Regions from separate parts of the Lentzea sp. CA-135723 genome, predicted to be linked through region 1. Evidence: predicted binding sites of a transcription regulator. Region 1 holds the regulator's gene; the other holds the start of a gene.
The links. The regulator HspR, encoded in region 1, represses chaperone genes until heat shock. The targets are predictions, from matches to a motif close to ANNTTGAGTNNNNNNNACTCAANNT.
Positions count from the first base shown of each region.

Region 2: the regulator HspR is predicted to act here: its motif matches at 5,618-5,642, upstream of ACQEU1_RS32250 (adenylate cyclase).

Region 1 is NZ_JBNJMK010000001.1:6,000,159-6,009,878, reverse strand. Features, by position in the region: gene ACQEU1_RS27750 (FAD-binding oxidoreductase) at 12-1,115, shown strand; ZMP/ZTP riboswitch at 1,123-1,207, shown strand; gene glyA (serine hydroxymethyltransferase) at 1,221-2,438, shown strand; gene ACQEU1_RS27740 (TetR/AcrR family transcriptional regulator) at 2,421-2,996, opposite strand; gene ACQEU1_RS27735 (SDR family oxidoreductase) at 3,084-3,983, shown strand; gene ACQEU1_RS27730 (hypothetical protein) at 4,134-4,316, opposite strand; gene ACQEU1_RS27725 (heat shock protein transcriptional repressor HspR) at 4,596-5,024, opposite strand; gene dnaJ (molecular chaperone DnaJ) at 5,030-6,202, opposite strand; gene grpE (nucleotide exchange factor GrpE) at 6,220-6,849, opposite strand; gene dnaK (molecular chaperone DnaK) at 6,846-8,714, opposite strand; gene ACQEU1_RS27705 (DUF4097 family beta strand repeat-containing protein) at 8,896-9,720, opposite strand, start outside.
Region 2 is NZ_JBNJMK010000001.1:6,873,933-6,883,652, reverse strand. Features, by position in the region: gene ACQEU1_RS32280 (Pls/PosA family non-ribosomal peptide synthetase) at 1-331, shown strand, start outside; gene ACQEU1_RS32275 (M1 family metallopeptidase) at 403-1,524, shown strand; gene ACQEU1_RS32270 (hypothetical protein) at 1,521-1,823, opposite strand; gene ACQEU1_RS32265 (NUDIX hydrolase) at 1,810-2,451, opposite strand; gene ACQEU1_RS32260 (adenylosuccinate synthetase) at 2,470-3,630, opposite strand; gene ACQEU1_RS32255 (hypothetical protein) at 3,627-4,607, opposite strand; gene ACQEU1_RS32250 (adenylate cyclase) at 4,610-5,617, opposite strand; gene ACQEU1_RS32245 (mechanosensitive ion channel family protein) at 5,733-6,815, shown strand; gene ACQEU1_RS32240 (MerR family transcriptional regulator) at 6,818-7,168, opposite strand; gene ACQEU1_RS32235 (alpha/beta fold hydrolase) at 7,474-7,779, shown strand; gene ACQEU1_RS32230 (hypothetical protein) at 7,880-8,155, shown strand; gene ACQEU1_RS32225 (S8 family serine peptidase) at 8,207-9,720, opposite strand, start outside.

The sequences.
Region 1 (9,720 bases):
GCGTCACCGCGATGGTGCGGATGATCCGGGAGAGCTTCGCTGTGGTGGAGCCGCACGCCGAAGAAGTGGCGAAGTTCTTCTACGGCATGCTCTTCTCCCTCTCGCCCGCCACACGCGAGATGTTCCCCGCGAACATGGAGGTGCAGCGGAGCCGTCTGCTGCGCGCCCTCGTGCACGTCGTGCAGATGGTCGACCGCCCGGACGACCTCATTCCCTTCCTGCGTCAGCTGGGACGTGACCACCGCAAGTTCGGTGTCATCAACGTCCACTACGAGGCGGTCGGGACGGCACTGCTGTCCGCGGTGAAGAAGTTCTCCGGCGCCGCCTGGACGCCCAAGGTCGAGATGGCGTGGGCCGAGGCCTACACCCTCATGGCGAGGGCGATGCAGGAGGCGGCCGACGCCGACAACGGGCCCGCCTACTGGCACGCGACGGTGCTGGAGCACCAGCGCGTGTCGTGGGACCTCGCGGTCGTGCGCCTGCAGCCGGACCACCCGGTGAGCTACAAGGCCGGTCAGTACGTCAGCGTGGAGACGCCGCAGCGCAAGCGCCTGTGGCGGTACTTCTCGCCGGCGAACGCACCGCGCGAGGACGGCGTCATCGAGTTCCACATCCGGTCCGTCGACGGCGGCTGGGTGTCCCGCTCGGTCGTCGGCCACACGCAGGCCGGTGACACGTGGCGCATCGGACCGCCCATGGGACGTCTGTCGGTCGACCGCACGGCCGGCACGGACATCCTCATGGTCGCCGGTGGCACGGGTGTCGCGCCGATGCACGCGATCATCGACGAGATGTCGCAGTACGGCGAGAACCCGCGCGTGCACCTGTTCTACGGCGGCCGCACCCGCGAGGACCTGTACGACCTCGACAACCTGCAGCGCATCGCGACCACGAACCCGTGGCTCACGGTCGTGCCGGTGCTGGAGTCCGACCCCGGCGTCCGAGGTGTCGAGCAGGGCAGCCTCGCCGACGTGGTCACCCGCTATGGCGCGTGGGAGGACCGGGACGTCCTGGTCTGCGGCAGCCCGGCCATGATCAGGTCCACGGTGTCCCGCATGCTGGTCGCGGGAACTCCGCTCGACCGGATCAAGTACGACCCGTTCACGCTGGACTAAGCTCGGCACGTCGACAAGCGACTGGCGTGCCGAGGGTGGAACTGACCACCGGGAAGCGACGGCCGAGCGCACCGAACGCCTGGGTGCCCGGCACGGAGTGATGCCGTGCTGCGCGAAGCCGATCCAGAGATCGCCGCCCTGATCCAGGCCGAGGAACGTCGTCAGGCCAGCAAGCTGCGCATGATCGCGTCGGAGAACGACGTGTCGCAGGCCGTGCTTGAGGCAACAGGCTCGGTGCTGACGAACAAGTACTCCGAGGGCTACCCCGGCAAGCGGTACTACGAGGGCCAGCAGGTCATCGACCAGGTCGAACTGCTGGCACAGGAACGGGCGAAGGCGCTCTTCGGCGTCGAGCACGCGAACGTGCAGCCCTACTCGGGCTCTCCCGCGAACCTCGCCGTGTACCTCGCGTTCCTGAACCCCGGCGACACCGTGATGGGCATGTCCCTGCCGATGGGCGGCCACCTCACGCACGGCTGGAGCGTCTCGGCCACGGGGAAGTGGTTCCGCAGCGTCCAGTACGAGGTCCGCAAGGAGACCGGCCGCGTCGACATGGACGAGGTCCGCACGCTGGCGCAGATCGAACGTCCGAAGGTGATCTTCTGCGGCGGCACGGCGATCCCGCGCACGATCGACTTCCCGGCGTTCGCCGAGATCGCCCAGGAGGTCGGCGCGCTGCTCGTCGCCGACATCGCGCACATCGCCGGGCTGGTCGCGGGCGGTGCGCACCCGTCGCCGGTCGGGCACGCGCCGGTGATCACCACGACCACGCACAAGACGTTGCGCGGGCCGCGGGGCGCCATGATCCTCACCGACGCCGCGCACGCGAAGGCGATCGACCGCGCGGTCTTCCCCAGCCTTCAGGGCGGTCCGCACAACCACACCACGGCCGCCATCGCCGTGGCGCTCAAGGAAGCCGCGCGGCCCGAGTTCCGCGACTACGCGCAGATGATCGTGCGCAACGCCCATGCGCTCGCCGAGGCGTTGCTGGAGCGCGGGTTCGACCTGGTCTCCGGCGGCACCGACAACCACCTGGTGCTGATCGACCTGACGTCGAAGCTGATCGCGGGCAAGCCGGCCGCGCAGGCGCTGGACCGCGCGGGCATCGAGCTGAACTACAACGCGGTGCCGTTCGACACCCGCAAGCCGTTCGACCCGTCCGGCATCCGGCTCGGCACGCCGGAGATCACGACGCGCGGCCTGAAGCCGGAGCAGATGCCGTTGATCGCGGACTGGATGGACCGCGCGATCGCCGCCCACGACAACGACCAGGCGCTCGACCGCATCGCGGCCGAGGTCGGCGAGCTACTCGCCTCGCTCTAGCCTGCCGGCTGCTTCCCGCACCTCGCTGAACGTCCGGCGGGCGACCTCCCCGAAGTCCCCGCCGGACGGCAGCCACCGCTCGTAGCCGTGGTTGAACGCCAGCACGCCCAGCTCGGCGGCCACCGAAGCCTCCAGCTCCGGCACCCCGCGCCGCTGCAGCGCGTCCGTCATCGCGACGGCGAACCCGACCATCTTCAACGCGGACCGCTCCCGCAGCTCGTCGTTGCCCGCGATCACCTCGAGCCGCTGCGCCCCGTGCGCCCGCCGCTGCTCGGTGAACGTCTCCGCGGTGGCCACCAGCGCCGCCTCGACCGCCTCCAACGGCCCCACCTCCGGCCCGGCCGCGGCGATGGCACCGGTCATGAGCTCGGCCAGCACGTCCTGCCCGCCGAACAACACCTCGCGCTTGTCGCGGAAGTGCCGGAAGAACGTGCTCTTCGTGAGCCCGGCGCGCTCGGCGATCTGCGCGACGGCGGTGTTCTCGTACCCCTGCTCGCTGAACAGGTCGAGCGCCGCGCGCACCAACCGATCCCGCGCGTCCGGCTCCCATCGACCCATGCCCCACATCCTAAGTGATGCGACTAAGTCCCATCACTCTGCTACGGTTGATGAGACCAAGTCCCATCACTTTTTCAAGGATGTGCCATGAAGGTCTTCGTCACGGGCGCCAGCGGCCACGTCGGCTCAGCACTGGTCCCCGAACTGCTGGGCGCCGGCCACCAGGTCGTCGGCCTGGCCCGCTCCGACACCTCCGCCGCCAAGCTGGAAGCCCAGGGGGTGACGGTCCAGCGCGGCGACCTGGACGACCTCGACGGCCTGCGCAAGGGAGCGGCCGAGGCGGACGCCGTGATCCACCTGGCGTTCAAGCACGAGGAGATGTACGCGGGCGACTACCAGGGCGCCTCGGAAGCCGACCTCGCCGTGGTGCACGCGTTCCTCGACGAGCTGTCCGGCACCGGCAAGGCGCTGGTGGGCACCGGCGGCACGCTGTCGTACTCCGGCCTGGGCCGCACGGCCACCGAGGAGGAGCGGATCCCCAGCGAGGGCCCGCGCGGCGCCGCCCGCAACGCGATCCTCGACGCCACGGGCCTGCGCGGCTCGGTCGTGGTGCTGCCGCCGACCGTCCACAGTGAACTCGACACGGCCGGCTTCATCCCGATCCTGGTCCGCACCGCCCGCGCCACAGGCATCTCCGGCTACCCCGGCGACGGCACCAACCGCTGGTCGGCAGGCCACACGAGGGACGCGGCGCGCCTCTACCGGCTGGCGGCGGAGAAGGCGCCGGCGGGTTCGGTGCTGCACGCGGTCGGCGAGGAGGCGATCACCATGCGGGAGATCGCCGAGGTGATCGGGCGGAAGCTGGGCGTGCCGGTCGAGAGCATCCCGGCCGAGCGCGGGCAGGAGCACTTCGGCCCGCTGGCGTTCATGGTGTCGCGGGACGCGCCGACGTCCGCCGAGCGCACGAAGGCGTTGCTGGGCTGGGAGCCGACGGGGCCCGGGCTGCTGGAGGACCTGGAGAGCGGGTTCTACTTCGAGCAGGGCTGAGCTTCGAGCTCGCGGTGGGGAGCAGCTGAGCCGTCGAGCTCACGGCGAGGCGCTTCCTCACGGGCAGCCGAGGTGGCGAGGCGCTTCCTCACAGGCAGCCGACGCGGCAAGCCGCTTCCTCACGGGCAGCCGACGTGGCGAGCCGCTTCCTCAAGCAGGGCAGGGGTTCCCGCCGCTGTTCCACGCGCGTGACGCGCCATCGTCCTGGCCTTCGAACACCTGGCCTGCCGACCTGGCCGGCGTGGCTTCGTGCTGCTGCTCGAACGCCGGTCGCTTCGTCCGCCCCTTCTCGCCGCCGCCCGCCCCCTTCCGCTTGCGGGGGAAGGTGATCATGGTTTCCGGACATCTACTAGACGGGGCCAGGCGTGAATCAGGACGAGGTTCACCCGTCCGGGTGGCTGGACCTTCGGTTTGCCGAGCTTCTCGGGGGTCCGGTGAAAGGTGGATGGCGCGACAGAAGGCAAGTGGTGCAGCGAAAAGCAGGTGGCGCGGCGGAGGGTAGGAGGCGAAGGAAGCCGGCTGAAGCGCGACGCCGCGCCCCCGCGGTGGTCGCAGAAAACTCGACCAGCTCGGTGGGCGCGGCGTCGCGAAAGCTTCGGCCGAACCGTCAGATCACTTGCGCGGCTTGGGTTTCCAGACCACCAGGGCGGTCTCCTGGCGGATCGGCACCAGGTCGCGGCGGTAGGAGGCGTGGACCGCGGCGGCTGTGGAGTCGGCTGCCGCCAGGGCCTGGGCGAGTTCCTGCTGGAGCTCGACCACCCGCGACCTCAGGGCGTCCACCTGGTTTTCCAGGTCGATGATGCGCTTGATGCCGGCGAGGTTGACGCCCTCGTCCTGGGAGAGGCGTTGGACCTCGCGCAGCAGCACGATGTCGCGCATCGAGTAGCGGCGGCCGCCGCCGGAGGTGCGGCCCGGGGAGACCAGGCCCATCCGGTCGTAGGACCGGAGGGTCTGGGCGTGCAGGCCGGACAGCTGGGCTGCCACCGAGATCACGAAGAACGGCGTGTCCTCATCGGTCCCGGGAGGGAACGGAAAACCCACCGAACTCACCGCCCTTCAAGAAGTGCGTTCAGTTCGCTGCGGGGGTCGTGGTCCCGCGTCACTTCGGCGTACGCCTCCAGGGCCTTGCGGGCCTCGGACGACAGGTTGTTCGGCACCGCGACCTCCAGGGTGATCAGGAGATCGCCCGAAGTGCCGTCGCGCTTCGTGATCCCCTTGCCCCGCGCCCGCAGCACTCGCCCGGAGGCGGTGCCCGCCGGCACCTTCAAGGTCACCTTGCCGTCCAGGGTCGGCACGGTCAACGTCGTTCCGAGTGCGAGCTCGTCGAACGTCATCGCGGCCTTGAGCGTCAGGTCGTTGCCCTGGCGGCCGAAGACGCTGTGCGGGTTGACGTGCACGCGCACGAACAGGTCGCCGGACGGTCCGCCGTTGCGGCCCGGTTCGCCCTGGCCGGCGAGGCGGATGCGCTGGCCGTCGTCGACGCCCGACGGGATCCGCACGGTGAGCGTGCGGGTGCGGGTGCTGACGCCGTCGCCGCCGCACTCGGGGCACGGGTCGTCGATGATCCGGCCGGTGCCGCGGCAGTCGCGGCACGGCTCGCTGAACGCGAAGGCACCCTGCGAGCGGGTGACCAGGCCGGAACCCGAGCAGGTCGCGCAGGTGTGCGGGGTGGTGCCGGGCTTGGCGCCGGAACCGTTGCAGGTGGTGCAGGCGGCGGGGGACGACAGGCGCAGCGGCACCGTCGCGCCCTTCACCGCCTCGGTGAAGTCGATGCGGACGTCGGTCTCGACGTCCTCGCCACGACGCGGGCGCGTGGCCGAGCCGGGGGCCGTGCCTCCGCCTCGCCGGTTGAACAGGCCGCCGAGCAGGTCGCCCAGCCCGCCGCCGCTGCCACCGGTGCCCTGCGCGGCACGGCCGAACAGGTCGTTGACGTCGAACCCGCCGGAGCCGAAGCCGCCGGAGCCGGGGAAGCCGCCACCGCCCGCGAACAGGCGGCGGGCCTCGTCGTACTGCTTGCGCTTGGCCGCGTCCGACAGCACGCCGTAGGCCTCGGAGACCGCCTTGAAGCGGGCTTCCGCCTTGGCGTCGCCGGGGTTCGCGTCCGGGTGCAGCTCGCGCGCGAGCTTGCGGTACGACTTCTTGATCTCGTCGGCCGACGCGTCGGAGGAGACGCCCAGCTCGCGGTAGAAGTCCTTCTCGATCCAGTCCCTAGCACTCACCGGACGTCTCCTCCTCCCTACGCTTCTTCAGCCGGAGCCGGCGCGGCACCGGGCTCGTGGTCGGTCACCGCGACAAGCGCGGGGCGGACGAGCTTCTCGCCGAAGGTGTAGCCGCGGCGCAGCACCGCGGTGACCGTCGGTCCGTCGACGTCCGGGGACGTGCTGTGCTGCACGGCCTCGTGCACCGACGGGTCGAACGCCTCGCCCTCGTGCGCGAACGGCTCGAGGCCGGTCTTCTGCAACGTGGACACGAGCTTGTCCGCCACGGCCTTGAACGCACCGGTCAGGTCGCCGTGCGCGGCGGCCCGTTCGATGTCGTCCAGCACCGACAGCAGCTCGCCGGCGACGGTCGCCTTCGCGTTGTTGATCACTGCCTCGCGGTCGCGTTCCACCCGCTTGCGGTAGTTCGCGTACTCGGCGGTGAGCCGCTGCAGGTCGGCGGTGCGCTCGTCGAGCTGGGTCTTCAGCTCGGCGGCCACCTCGTCCACGACCTCGGCGACCAGGGGCTCTTCCGGAGCAGCGCCTTCCTCGGGAGCCGCGTGGGCCGGCGGCCGGACCTCGCCCGTTTCCGGGTCGATCCGGCGCCGGTCGTTCACGACGACCTGAGGCTGCTCCTCGTCGGGGGCGGCGTGCCTCGGTTCGGTCACTTCTTCTCGTCCTCGTCCACGATCTCGGCGTCGACGACGTCATCGTCCTTCTTGGCGCCCGCACCGGCACCCGCGGCACCCGGCGCGTCCGCACCGGGGGCCTCGGCGCCCTGAGCACCAGGAGCGTTGGCGTAGATCGCCTGGCCGATGGCCTGGGACTCGGTCGCGAGCTTCTCGACCGCCGTCTTGATGGCGTTGATGTCGGTGCCCTTGAGCGCCTCGGTCGCCTCCGCGATCGCGGCGTTGACCTTGTCCTTGATCTCGGCGGGGAGCTTGTCGTCGTTCTCCTTGACGACCTTCTCCGTCTGGTAGACGAGCGTCTCGGCCTGGTTGCGGACCTCGGCCTCCTCGCGGCGGCGCTTGTCCTCCTCCGCGTGGGCCTCGGCGTCCTTCACCATGCGGTCGATGTCGTCCTTCGGCAGCGCGGAGCCACCGGTGATCGTCATCGACTGCTCCTTGCCGGTGCCCAGGTCCTTCGCGAAGACGTGGACGATGCCGTTCGCGTCGATGTCGAAGGTGACCTCGATCTGCGGCACGCCACGCGGGGCGGGCGGCAGGCCGGTCAGCTCGAACATGCCGAGCTTCTTGTTGTGCGCCGCGATCTCGCGCTCGCCCTGGAAGACCTGGATCTGCACGGACGGCTGGTTGTCGTCGGCCGTCGTGAAGGTCTCGGAGCGCTTCGTCGGGATCGTGGTGTTGCGCTCGATCAGCTTGGTCATGATGCCGCCCTTGGTCTCGATGCCGAGGGACAGCGGGGTGACGTCGAGCAGCAGGACGTCCTTGACCTCGCCCTTGAGGACACCGGCCTGCAGGGCGGCGCCGACGGCGACGACCTCGTCCGGGTTCACGCCCTTGTTGGGCTCGCGGCCACCGGTCAGCTCCTTGACGAGCTCACCGACGGCGGGCATGCGGGTGGAGCCACCGACGAGCACGACGTGGTCGATGTCGCCGACGGAGATGTTGGCGTCCTTGATCACGTTGTTGAACGGCGCGCGGGTGCGCTCCAGCAGGTCGTTCGTGATCCGCTGGAACTCGGCGCGCGACAGCGTCTCGTCGAGGAACAGCGGGTTCTTGTCGCCGTCCACCGTGATGTACGGCAGGTTGATCGACGCCTGCGACGAGCTGGACAGCTCGATCTTGGCCTTCTCGGCGGCCTCGCGGATCCGCTGCAGGGCCATCTTGTCCTTGGTCAGGTCGATGCCGTTGGCCTGCTTGAAGCGCTCGACCAGCCAGTCGACGACGCGCTGGTCCCAGTCGTCGCCACCGAGGTGGTTGTCACCGGAGGTCGCCCGGACCTCGACCACGCCGTCACCGAGCTCGAGCAGCGAGACGTCGAACGTGCCGCCACCGAGGTCGAAGACCAGGATGGTCTGCTCCTTCTCGCCCTTGTCGAGGCCGTACGCCAGCGCGGCCGACGTCGGCTCGTTGACGATGCGGAGCACGTTGAGGCCCGCGATCTGGCCGGCCTCCTTGGTGGCCTGGCGCTGCGCGTCCTCGAAGTAGGCGGGGACGGTGATGACGGCGTCGGTGATCTCCTCACCGAGGTACGCCTCGGCGTCGCGCTTGAGCTTCATCAGCACGCGCGCGGAGATCTCCTGCGAGGTGTACTGCTTGCCGTCGATCTCGTCGGTCTTCCAGTTGGTGCCGACGTGCCGCTTGACCGACCGGATGGTGCGGTCGACGTTGGTGACGGCCTGGTTCTTCGCGGGCTGACCCACGAGGACCTCGCCGTTCTTGGCGAACGCGACGATGGACGGGGTCGTCCTGGAGCCCTCCGAGTTGGCGATGACCGTCGGCTCACCGCCTTCGAGAACGGCGACGACGGAGTTGGTCGTCCCCAAGTCGATGCCGACTGCACGCGCCATTGGAGTTCCTTCCGCTAGTACTTGTTGAGCGTTGCTGGCTCAAGTTTGCCATCCGCTCAAACCTGAGCCTACCCGACTCAAGCTTTCTGACTGGCCCAACGACCGGAGAACTCTGGTTGTTCCCTCAGAACGCACTGAGGGCCACCCCTTGTGGAGTGGCCCTCGACACAGTGACCCGGCTTCAGATGCCGATCACGCGGACGTCCCCCGACCCGGTGGACAGCTGGAGCTCGGTCTTCGACGCCGGATCGGTCGGCACGTTGAACATCCGGTCGCCGCTGCCCGAGTTGCCCTCGATCTTGAACGGGCCGCCGGGAATCCGCAGGTTGATGTCGCCGGAACCGGAGTTCGCCCGCACCGACCGCGTCGACAGGAACGTCAGCGAGACGTTGCCCGAGGACGCGTCGGCGGTGAAGTCGTTGTCGATCCCGGTGCCGGTGATGTCACCGGAGTGGGTCACGACCATCGACTTGCCCTTGATCCGGTCGAGGATCACGTTCCCGGAGCTGACCTCCACGATGAGCCCGCCGTCGACGCGGCTGAACTCGAAGTCCCCCGACCCCGAGGTGGCGCGGACGTCCCCCTTGACGTCCCTGACCTTCACGTCGCCGGACCCGGTCCGGTAGTCCACCGCGGCCACGCCTTCGAAGAGCGCGTCCCCCGAGCCGTTGTCGCCCTGCACCGTGATGTCCGCGCTCGGCACCAGGACCTCGTAGTTGATCTCGCAGTTGCGGCCGCAGCCGTCCAGCACCAGCGCGTCCCCCTCGACGCGGTGCTTGACGTCGGTCGGCTTGTTGTCCCGGTGGTGCTCGATCCGGCGGTGGATCTTCGTCTCGGTCAGCCCCTGCTGGTACCGGATCGTCACGTCGCCGGAGTCCTGGTCGCTGCGGACCTTGACCGACTTGAACGTCTCCGCGACCACGTGGTCGTCGGAGAACTCGTACTTCATGATGCGGATGCCACCGCAGCCGGTCGCGACCGCGAGCACCGCCCCCACAACCAACGC
Region 2 (9,720 bases), 870 kb from region 1:
CCTGTGGCTGCGCTCGCTGGGCGCGTCCGTGGGCCGCGGCGTGTGGTGCGAGTCGTACTGGCTGCCCGAGGCGGACCTGGTGAAGCTGGGTGCCGGGGCGACCGTGAACCGGGGCTGCGTCGTGCAGACGCACCTGTTCCACGACCGGATCCTGCGGATGGACCGCGTGGAGCTGGGCGCCGGCTCTACTTTGGGCCCGCACGGCATCGTGCTGCCGGGCGCGTCCGTCGGCGACCACACCACGATCGGACCCGCCTCGCTCGTCATGCGCGGAGAGGATGTACCGTCGGGAACCCGTTGGCTGGGCAACCCGATCTCCGCGTGGACATGAGCTTCTCCGTACATCATTACGCGCTAGAGCTTGACTACAAGCCGCACTCCGCGCGCCTCTCGGGGCGCGCGGTGCTGCAGGCTTCCTGCACCTCGCTGTCGTCGTTCGAGCTGTCGTTCGGCTCGCTGCGGATCTCGAAGGTGCTGGTGAACGGCCGTCCGGTGCGGTACTTCCACTCCGGCGGCAAACTCCGCGTGCGGGCGGCCGTGCGCGGGGCGTTCTCCGTCGACGTCCGCTACTCGGGCACACCGCACCCGATCTCGACGCCCGAGTGGGGCGACCTCGGCTGGGACGAGCTGACCGACGGGTCGCTGGTGGCGTCGCAACCTGTGGGCGCGCCATCCTGGTTCCCGTGCCTGGACGACCCGTCGTCGAAGGCCTCGTACCACCTGGAGGTCACCGCGCCCTCGCCGTACACGGTGGTGTGCAACGGGGTGCTGGTCGACGGCAAGGTCTCCGGCAGCACCACCCGGTGGACGTACTCGATGGCAGCACCGATGGCGACCTACCTCGCGACCGTCCAGATCGGACAGTACGTCGAGGCGTTGCCGGACGTGTGGGCGCCCGCGCGGCTGAAGCGGCTGGTGGCACACGACTTCGGCCGGCAGAACGCGATGATCGAGCTGTTCTCGTCGCTCTTCGGCCCGTACCCGTTCACCCGGTACGCGGTCGTGGTGACCGACGACGCGCTGGACGTTCCCGTTGAGGCGCAAGGGTTGTCGACGTTCGGTTCGAACCACGTGGACGGGCGCCGGGGTTCGGAACGCCTGGTGGCGCACGAGCTGGCGCACCAGTGGTTCGGCAACTCCGTCGGGATCGCCGCGTGGGAGCACATCTGGCTCAACGAGGGCTTCGCCTGCTACTCGGAGTGGCTGTGGTCGGAGGCTTCAGGTGGCCGGTCCGCGGACGTTTGTGCCGCTGCGGCAAGGGATCTGCTGCGCCGGTTGCCGCAGAACATCATCATCGGGCGGCCGGCACGCGCGGACTGGTTCGACGACCGGGTGTACAAGCGCGGAGCGTTGACGTTGCACGCGTTGAGGCGCGCGATGGGCGACGACTCGTTCTTCGCGCTGCTGCGGGAGTGGTGTGCGCGCAACCGGCACGGGGTGGCGACGACCGAGGACTTCATCTCGCTCGCCGGGCACCGCGACCTGCTCACGCGCTGGCTGTTCAAGGCCGAACTGCCGCGCTAGCCGGTGGGGCGTTGGTGGCCGCACTCGATGTCGTTGCCGTCGACGTCCGTGACGTAGCTGCGAGAGCCGTTCGCGTGGACCGTGATCGATCTCGACCCGTGATCCACCTCGAACGGCTCGTTGCCCCGTGTCGTCCCGGACCACATCCGGCCGCTCGCGGATCCGAACGTCCAGACCACGAAGGTCTCACCGGGCAGCAGCCAGTGGTCGCTTCCGTACGGCTCCAGGATCAGCTCCAGCGGTTCCTCGCCGTCGTTGCAGACCCGAAGCCGCGCCATGGGCTCCTCATCGACGGTCATCGGACCACTTCCAGACCAGCGGCGGCCTGCCTCCCTTGGGCAGCGCGGCCGCGTGTTCGGTGGTGCGCCCCAGGCCCGGCACGCGGTCCATCGTGCGGCCCAGGTTGGCCGGGTAGGGCCGGTCGCCGGTCAGCGACTCGGTCACGTCCAACGCCTGCGCCGTCGTGAACTCACGCCCCAGCAGGCCGGCGGTGAACGGCACGTCGCGCCACAGCTTGTCGGCGAACATCGGGCGGCAGTCGGCGACGATCCGGTCGTGGTCGAACGCCAGCGGTGGCACGGCGGTCAGCGGCGCCCAGGTCAGGTGCTCGACCTCGCGCGGGCGGGTGACCGTGGCCCACAGCGCGATCGACAGCGTCGGGCCGCGCGGGTCACGGGACGGTTCGTCGAACGTGGCGAGCTGGCCGGTCGCCGTCACCGAGTCCTCTGCCAGGCCCAGCTTGCCGACGACAGCCCTGGTGGTGGCGTCGCGCAGGCGTTCGCCCCTGCCCAGCAGCACGCCGGGAAGGGCCAGTTCGCCCGCGAACGGCTCCTGCGCGCGCGGTGCCACCCCCACGAGCACCGCGCGCGCGTCCGGGTCGAAACGCAGCACGATCACGTCCACCGACACCAGAGTCGACTCGATCATGGCCGCGATTCTCCCCCTTCAGTTCCGGACCGGCGTGCGCACCTGGTAGTCGGCGCGGGCGGGTCCCGCCCCCGTGACCTCCACGCCCACCCCCAGCAGGTCGCCGAGGTACGCCACGGGGTCCGTCAGCTCCACCAACCCCTCGATGGTGGAGACCTTCAGCCCATGAGCGTCCAGGTGCGTCACGGCCAGTCCGTCGATGCCACCGCAACACCGGACCGCGTACTGAAGCAGTTCGGCGTCGAGGTGACCCGCCCGCCACGCACCCTGGAACTCCCCCGTCCCGTTGTGCGCCTCGGGAAACCTCGCGAGGACGGCGGCGTCCTCGGTCGGCAGCGGCCCCGCGCCGTGCCGCGTCTGGTAGGTCCTGGTCACGCCGATCACGCGGGCGTGGCTGCCGTCGAGCAGCTCGCGGGCGTTGCGCGGGACGACCGTGGACCAGGTGGTGTGCGGGTGGAACCCGTAGGTCTCGTCGAGGAGAACACCTTGGGCGCCCTCGAAGACGAGCCGTCCGTCCGGCAGGTCGTCGTTCGTGATGCGGACGGCGTCGGCGAACGCGCGGTAGAGCAGGACCAGCTCGTCCACGCTGATGCCGTCGCCGATCAGCGGCTCGTAGAACTTCGCGAGCACGTCCAGGCGTTGCCGGAGCGTGCGCGGGTTCAGGCAGTCTCCGACCCTGGGAGCGGGCCCCGGGTAGCCGAGAACCTCTTGTCCCTCAACGACTTCGCCTTTCGTGTGGCGGGCGAGCAGCCCGTACCAGGCGGTCTCGCCGATGCCCTTGCCGCACGAGCCGTGCCGGTTCTCGCCCCTGGCGTACTCGCGCGCCCGGTTGGCGGCCACGTGGAACGGCGTGGTGAGCAGGGCGTTCGCCGCGATCGACATCAGCGAGAGCGGGTCGACGACACCGAGCGCCTCCAGTTCGCGCGACTCGGTGGCCAGCGCGATCGGCTCCACCAGGACGTGCCGGGAGAGCAGGGTCGGCACGCCCGCGAGCGTGCCGGACCCGAACTGGCTGAACGTGTGGTGCCGTCCGTCGGCGATCACGTTGTGCGCGGCCTGCGCACCGCCGTTGAACCGCACGACGGTGCTGACCGAGCCGTCCGCGCACAGAGCGTCGACGACCGCTCCCTTGCCCTCGTCGCCGAACCCGAGCCCGACGACGATCACATGGTCGTTCACGACAGCGCCACGTCGTCGGGACCGTCGATGCCAAGCGGCGCCGCCACGACCGCGCGCTTGCCGCTGCCGACCGCGACGAGCGCCTTGCCGACGGCGTCGCGTTCGGCGGCCGACCCGACCTCGGCGAGGTCGACCAGCGCCTGGTCGAGGTCCACGACCTGCTCCTCCAGCCCGATCGTGGCCGCGATCAGCTCGCACACCGCGCCGGGGTCGTCCAGCTTGAGGAAGTTCTGGCCGAGGATGGCGCGCCAGTGGTCACCGATGCTGTCGTCGTGGAAGTACGACGACTGGTTGGGCAGGATGAAGTAGACGTGCCACTTCTTGGCGAGCTCGCGGTACACCGACACGGGGTCGATGTCCTGCTTGACGTCGTCGCCGATGACCCGGCGGATGTGCCGGGCCTCGAGCCGCGGCTTGTTCAGCTCGTCGCCGATGATGAACAGGTAGCCCTTGCGGCCGCGCTTCTGCCACGCGTCCGTGACGACGTGCCGTGCGATGAAGTACGCGGCCAGCTCGTACGACTCGCTCTTCTGCCCGCCGCCGTTGCCTTCGAGGAAGATGTCGCGCAGCTGCTCGTCCATGCGGTTGTCCGACTCGAACTGCCCGACCTGCAACGGAACCCGGTCGCTGTCGGCGTCCCCGATGCCACCGAACAGCAGCTGCGGGTCAGCCAGATATCCCTTGCGCTGCAACAACCCGTGCAGCTTGCCGAGCTTGCCCTGCATGATCATCGGCACGCTGCCCATCGAGCCCGTGACGTCGAACAGCACGGCGATCGGTGTCGAGTCGGCGTGGTCGGCCGAGTCTCTGCACTCGCGGAAGCCGACCTGGAACGGGTCGAGCGACGGCGCCGCCTTCCAGCCCGACGCCGGCGTGGCCTTGACCGAGGCGGTGTAGCCGAAGTCGGCGATCCCCTTGGCGGCGCGGAAGGTCCTGGCCGCGGCGTACGCGTTGTCGTCCCAGTTGCCGTGTCCCATGGTCATTCTCCTGTCTTGGGCATCGTGAACGGGCGGAAGGTCCTCGGCCCGTAGAGCTCTTCGAGCAGTTCGTCGTACTCGCGGATCAGATCTGCGGCGTCCGGCCGTTGTTGCGGACGGTCCTGCATGCACCCCCTGGCGAAAGTTCGTTGCCTGGTTTCGTTGGGGAGCAACAGGTCGAGCATCAGCCTGTGTGCCATGTGGACGTCGGTGGCGGCGGTGACCGGCTCGTTGTTCGCGACCTCCGGCGGGTACTCGATCGTCTTGCTGGTCGCCATCAGCCGTTCGTTCTCCTGCACCGCGAACGACCAGCCGACCAGGACGATCCCGTGTTGTTCTGGGTGCACCAGGACGTTGTCCTTGGTGACGGCACCGTGCACCAGACCCGCTTGATGCGCTCCGGCCAACGCTTTCAGGAGCCTGCGGTGCATCCACGCGTAGTCGCGTCCGTCCAGACCCGCGGGGAATGCCTTGTGGACCTCTTCGAGCGTCACGAAGCCGTCCCTGAGCGGGTCGAGCACCGTGAACGCCCTGGAGCCCTTCGCCGTCTCGCCCGACGTGTCGAGCAGCCGCGGGTAGAACGGCCGCAGCCACGCGTTGCGGTCGGTGAAGCGTTCGAGCCTGCGCAACGCCTCCCACTCGCCGTGGATCAGCGGGTTGAGACCGGGGTTGCGCACCACCTTGACCACGTACGGGCCGTCGGCCTCGTAGAGGTTGGCGATGCTGCCGACCGCGAACGGCTCGCCGATGCGGTAGGCGCCGGTCCGGGTGGTCAGCGTGACCGTCCTGGCGTTGACCCACTCGTGGTGCAGGCGGGTCAGTTCGGCCTGGGCGGCGTGGGCGCGGGTGTTGGCCGGGCCGACCACGTCGGGGTGCAGGACCGAGGAGAGCGCGCGGTACCGGCGCCGCGCCTCCCGGCGCAGGTCGGGGTCCGTGGTGCGCGGGCCGAACAGCGCCTCGGGCGAGGTCGCGCGTTCGACCAGGTCCAGCGCTTCCGTCGTCGTGAGCATGGTTTGAGTCTTGCAAACTCAAACTCCGATCGCAAGCCCTTCCGCTGAGACCCGTTTCACGGTGTCCGCCGCCGCGGCCGCCGGGTACCCGGCCCTGATACACGGGAGGAGGCACATGCTTTTCGTCGTCCTGGGCTGCTCGGTGGCCTTCGCACTGCTGGTCGTGGAGGTGGTCCACCGGCTGGTGCGCCGGTTCAGCCACAGCGGCCGGATGTACCGGCCCGGTCAGGTCTTCGGGGCCCTGCTGGCCGCGCAGATCAGCCTCAGCGCGTACCCGGTGGACGCGCCGGTCACGTTGCACGTGCTGGGGATCGCGTTGATCCTGGCGGGCGCGTGGCTGCTGGCCGCGTTGATCAGCACGCTGGTGGACCTGTCGCTGTCACGGATTCGCACCGACGTCACGGACAACCGGCACGCGCGCCGCGTGCACACGCAGGTCGTGCTGGTGCGGCGGCTGGTGCTGGTGGTCATCGGGGTGCTGGCGGTCGGGGCGATCCTGATGACGTTCCCCGGTGCGCGGGCGGTCGGGTCCACGGTGCTGGCCTCGGCGGCGGTGATCGGTGCGGTGGCGGCGTTCTCCGCGCAGTCGTTGCTGGGCAACCTGATCTCGGGGTTGCAGATCGCGTTCAGCGACGCGGTGCGGCTGGACGACGTCGTGGTGGTCGAGGGCGAGTGGGGGCGGGTCGAGGACGTCACGCTGACTTACGTCGTGCTGCACCTGTGGGACGACCGGCGGCTGGTACTGCCCACCTCGTACTTCTTGAAGACGCCGTTCGAGAACTGGACGCGCACGCAGTCGGCGTTGCTGGGCACCGTCGAGCTCGATCTCGACTGGACGGTGCCGGTCGAGGCGATGCGGCAGGAGATGCGGTCCATGCTGGAGGGCAGCGACCTGTGGGACGGGCGGGTGTCGGTCCTCCAGGTCACGCAGGCGACGCAGGGGTTCGTGCGGTTGCGGGCGCTGGTGAGCGCCGCCGACGCCGGGAAGCTCTGGGACCTCAGGTGTTTGACGCGCGAGCACCTGGTGGACTGGGTGCAGCGGCAGCACGACGGGGCGTTGCCGCACATCCGCACGCGCGCGCTCACTCGCGCGTCGAAGCAGCAGCCCACAGGTGACCAGCACACGGACGCGCGGGTGTTCGGCGAGAGCCTGGACGGGGCGTTGCGGGAGCAGGCGTTTGCGGGGCCCAAGCAGTAGACCTAGGCCGTGGAGCGTTCGAGGATGCCGGTGATCAGGCCGCGGCATCGGGCGATCTCGGCGGCCTGGTCGTCCAGGCGGGCTACCTCGGCGTGCAGGGTCGCCATCAGGTTCGCGCACGGGTCGAGGCGCGGTGAGGCGTCCACGACGCACGGCAGCAGCAGCGCGATGGTGGCGACGGGCAGGCCCACGTTCAGCAGCGCCTTGATCCGCCGCACGGTCTCAACGTCGGTCTGCCGGTAGACGCGGTAGCCGTTCGGGGACCGTTCCGACGACAGCAGGCCGCACTTCTCGTAGTGGCGGATCGAACGGGCGGAAACGCCGCACTCGGCGGCCAGTTCACCGATCAACACGATGAAAGCCCTGCTGGCGCCGGCGGAGACGCCTGACCGACGCGGCCGCAATGGCGTCCCGTCGCCGGCGGACTACTGCCTGCGCACCGAGGTCGACGACCTGCACGCCGTCCTCGACCGCCACGAGAGCACCACCCTGATCGGCCGCAGCTACGGCGGGATCTTCGCCCTGCTCACGACTCAGGAGCGCGACGACCTCACGGGCGCTCGTGCTTTACGAACCCGCGATCGGCATCAACCCCGTCGCGGTCGACGCCTAGGAGAAAGCTCTCACCGCAGGCGGCCGCGACCTGACCCTGGAGATCGTGGTCGTCCGGATCGTCGACGAGCTGGTCTGCTGCGACAGCGCCCCCGAACGCTGGGAGGTTGCGACGACCATGATGTGCGAACTGCAGGCCGCCGTCCACGAGCCGCCGAAGCTGGACATTCCGGTCACGGTCATCGTCGGTGAGCACACGGATCACCTGTTCGGACCAGCCGCGAGGACCATCGCGAACGACACCGGCGGCGCCCTGACCACCATCGAAGGCGCAGGTCACGTGGCTCACCTGACGCATCCGGAAGAGTTCGCGAAGATCGTGCAACCAGGCGTCGCGGCCACTCCGTCCTAGATCCATGAGAAGACCGCTCGCCGTCGCGTTTTGCGCGCTGGCTCTCGGGAGCTGTGGTACGAACGGGTCTCCAGCCGTGCCCTTGGCGGAGGTGCCTGCCGTGTCAGCAGCCAAACCGGACAAGAACCGGATCGAGCAGGCGAAGCGTGACGGCCACCTCACAGTGCCACTGACGATCGCCGTGCAGCAGGGACGCAGCGAGGAGGTCGAGCAGGCACTGAAGGCGCTGGGCGCGACCGTCGAGTCGCGGGATCCCAGAATCGGCTACCTGCGCGCCGAGATGCCGGTCGACAAGGTGGAAGACGCGCATCTGATCATCGGGGTGTCCGCGATCGACGTGGACGAACCGCTCAGCAACAAGTTGCCTGAACCGTAGAAAGCCCCAGAATCTCGTGGATTCTGGGGCTTTCCGCGTTCCTAAGTGGACTTAGCTGACTGCCTGCACGATCACGGCACCGCTGCCGATCACGGCGTTGTCGAACGTGCGGACCTCGAGCTCACCGCGCAGCACGCGGCCGGCACCGGGCTGGCCGAGCGGCGTGATGACGCCCGTGGCGTTCCACGACGCACCCGCGGCGCGGTCGGCGTTGCTGTCCGAGACGGTCAGCGTGCCGAGCGACGAAGCGGTGTAGACGTCGAAGTAGTCGAACTCCGTGGTGCCCGCGGGCACCGCGTAGCCGTCCACCAGGGCGACCCAGTTGCCCGCGGCCGGGTTGGTGATCGTCACGGACTCCTCGGAGTCCGCGTCGGCCGACTGACCGGCGAGCACGCAGCTGCCCGTCGTGCAGTTGTAGACCAGCAGGTCGAGGTCAGCGCCCTGATCGGTGGTGTTGCCGATCGTGACGGTGAGCCGCGTCGAGCCGGGCGCGACGGCGATCGGGTACTGCTGCTGCGCGAGGTTCGCGATCGACGGGCGGGCCGTCTTCGCGCTGCCGACCGCACCCGCCGCGAGCCGGCCGTTGAAGCTGGCCTGCGTGTTCGTGACGGAGTAGGTGCGCTCGATCGGGGTGCCGACCGTGCCGGACGCGATGACGTCCGGGTTCGGGCTGATCGTCGTGCCGAGGACGGACGCGGTCACCGAGTACGGCGCCTCGTCGGCGTCGGAGGTGCGGCGCGCCTCGACCACGATCTCCCAGACACCGGCGATCGGGTTGGCGACCGTGCGGCTCGTCGGCGTGCCACCGGCACAACCGGCGCCCGCGTCGGGGTTGTAGCAGTTGGTCGACGTGTTGCTGTCGAACCCGATGCCCTGCGGGGTGTAGCGCAGGAAGCGGACCTGGCCCTTGCCGGCCTCGGCGCCACCGGCGGTCATGTCGACCTTCAGCGCGGTCGTGCCCTTCGGCACGTTCACGAAGAGGCTGGTCGACTGGTTGCGCGCGATCGTGCCCGACTTGGTGACCGAGAACTTGTTGGCGGCGGTGAAGTTCTCCGACGCGAACACGGCGTTCATGGTCTGCGCGTCAACGCCGGGGGTCTCCGGGTTGTCGAGCTGCAGGACGGCGCTGTGGGCGCCGGCCGTCTTGGCCTTGACCTTGACCGGGAACTGGACCGGCGTGTTCAGCGGCAGCTCGACCTTCTTGGCCGACGTGAACGTGCCGTCGTTGCCCTTCCACGACACGTTGTACGTCTCGTCGTCGTGGCCCGAGGTGCGCGTCAGCGTGTAGGTGCGGGTGTACTCCTGGCCCGCCGTCACGCCTTCACGGTCGTGGATGCCGACACCGACGTTCGGGGTGGGCAGGATCTGTCCACTGAGGACGGTGTTGACCGCGACGGACGTCTTCACCTTGTCCGGCACGGAGTGCTTGTCCAGCAGCGTCCACGCGGCGTTGGTGTTGAAGAGACCCGCGCCCTGCTCGTAGGCACCGAGGGTGCTCACGAAGTTCGCGCTGCGCTGGATCGCGTAGCGCAGCTCGGCGCTGGTGGGGCGCTGGCCGTTGTGCG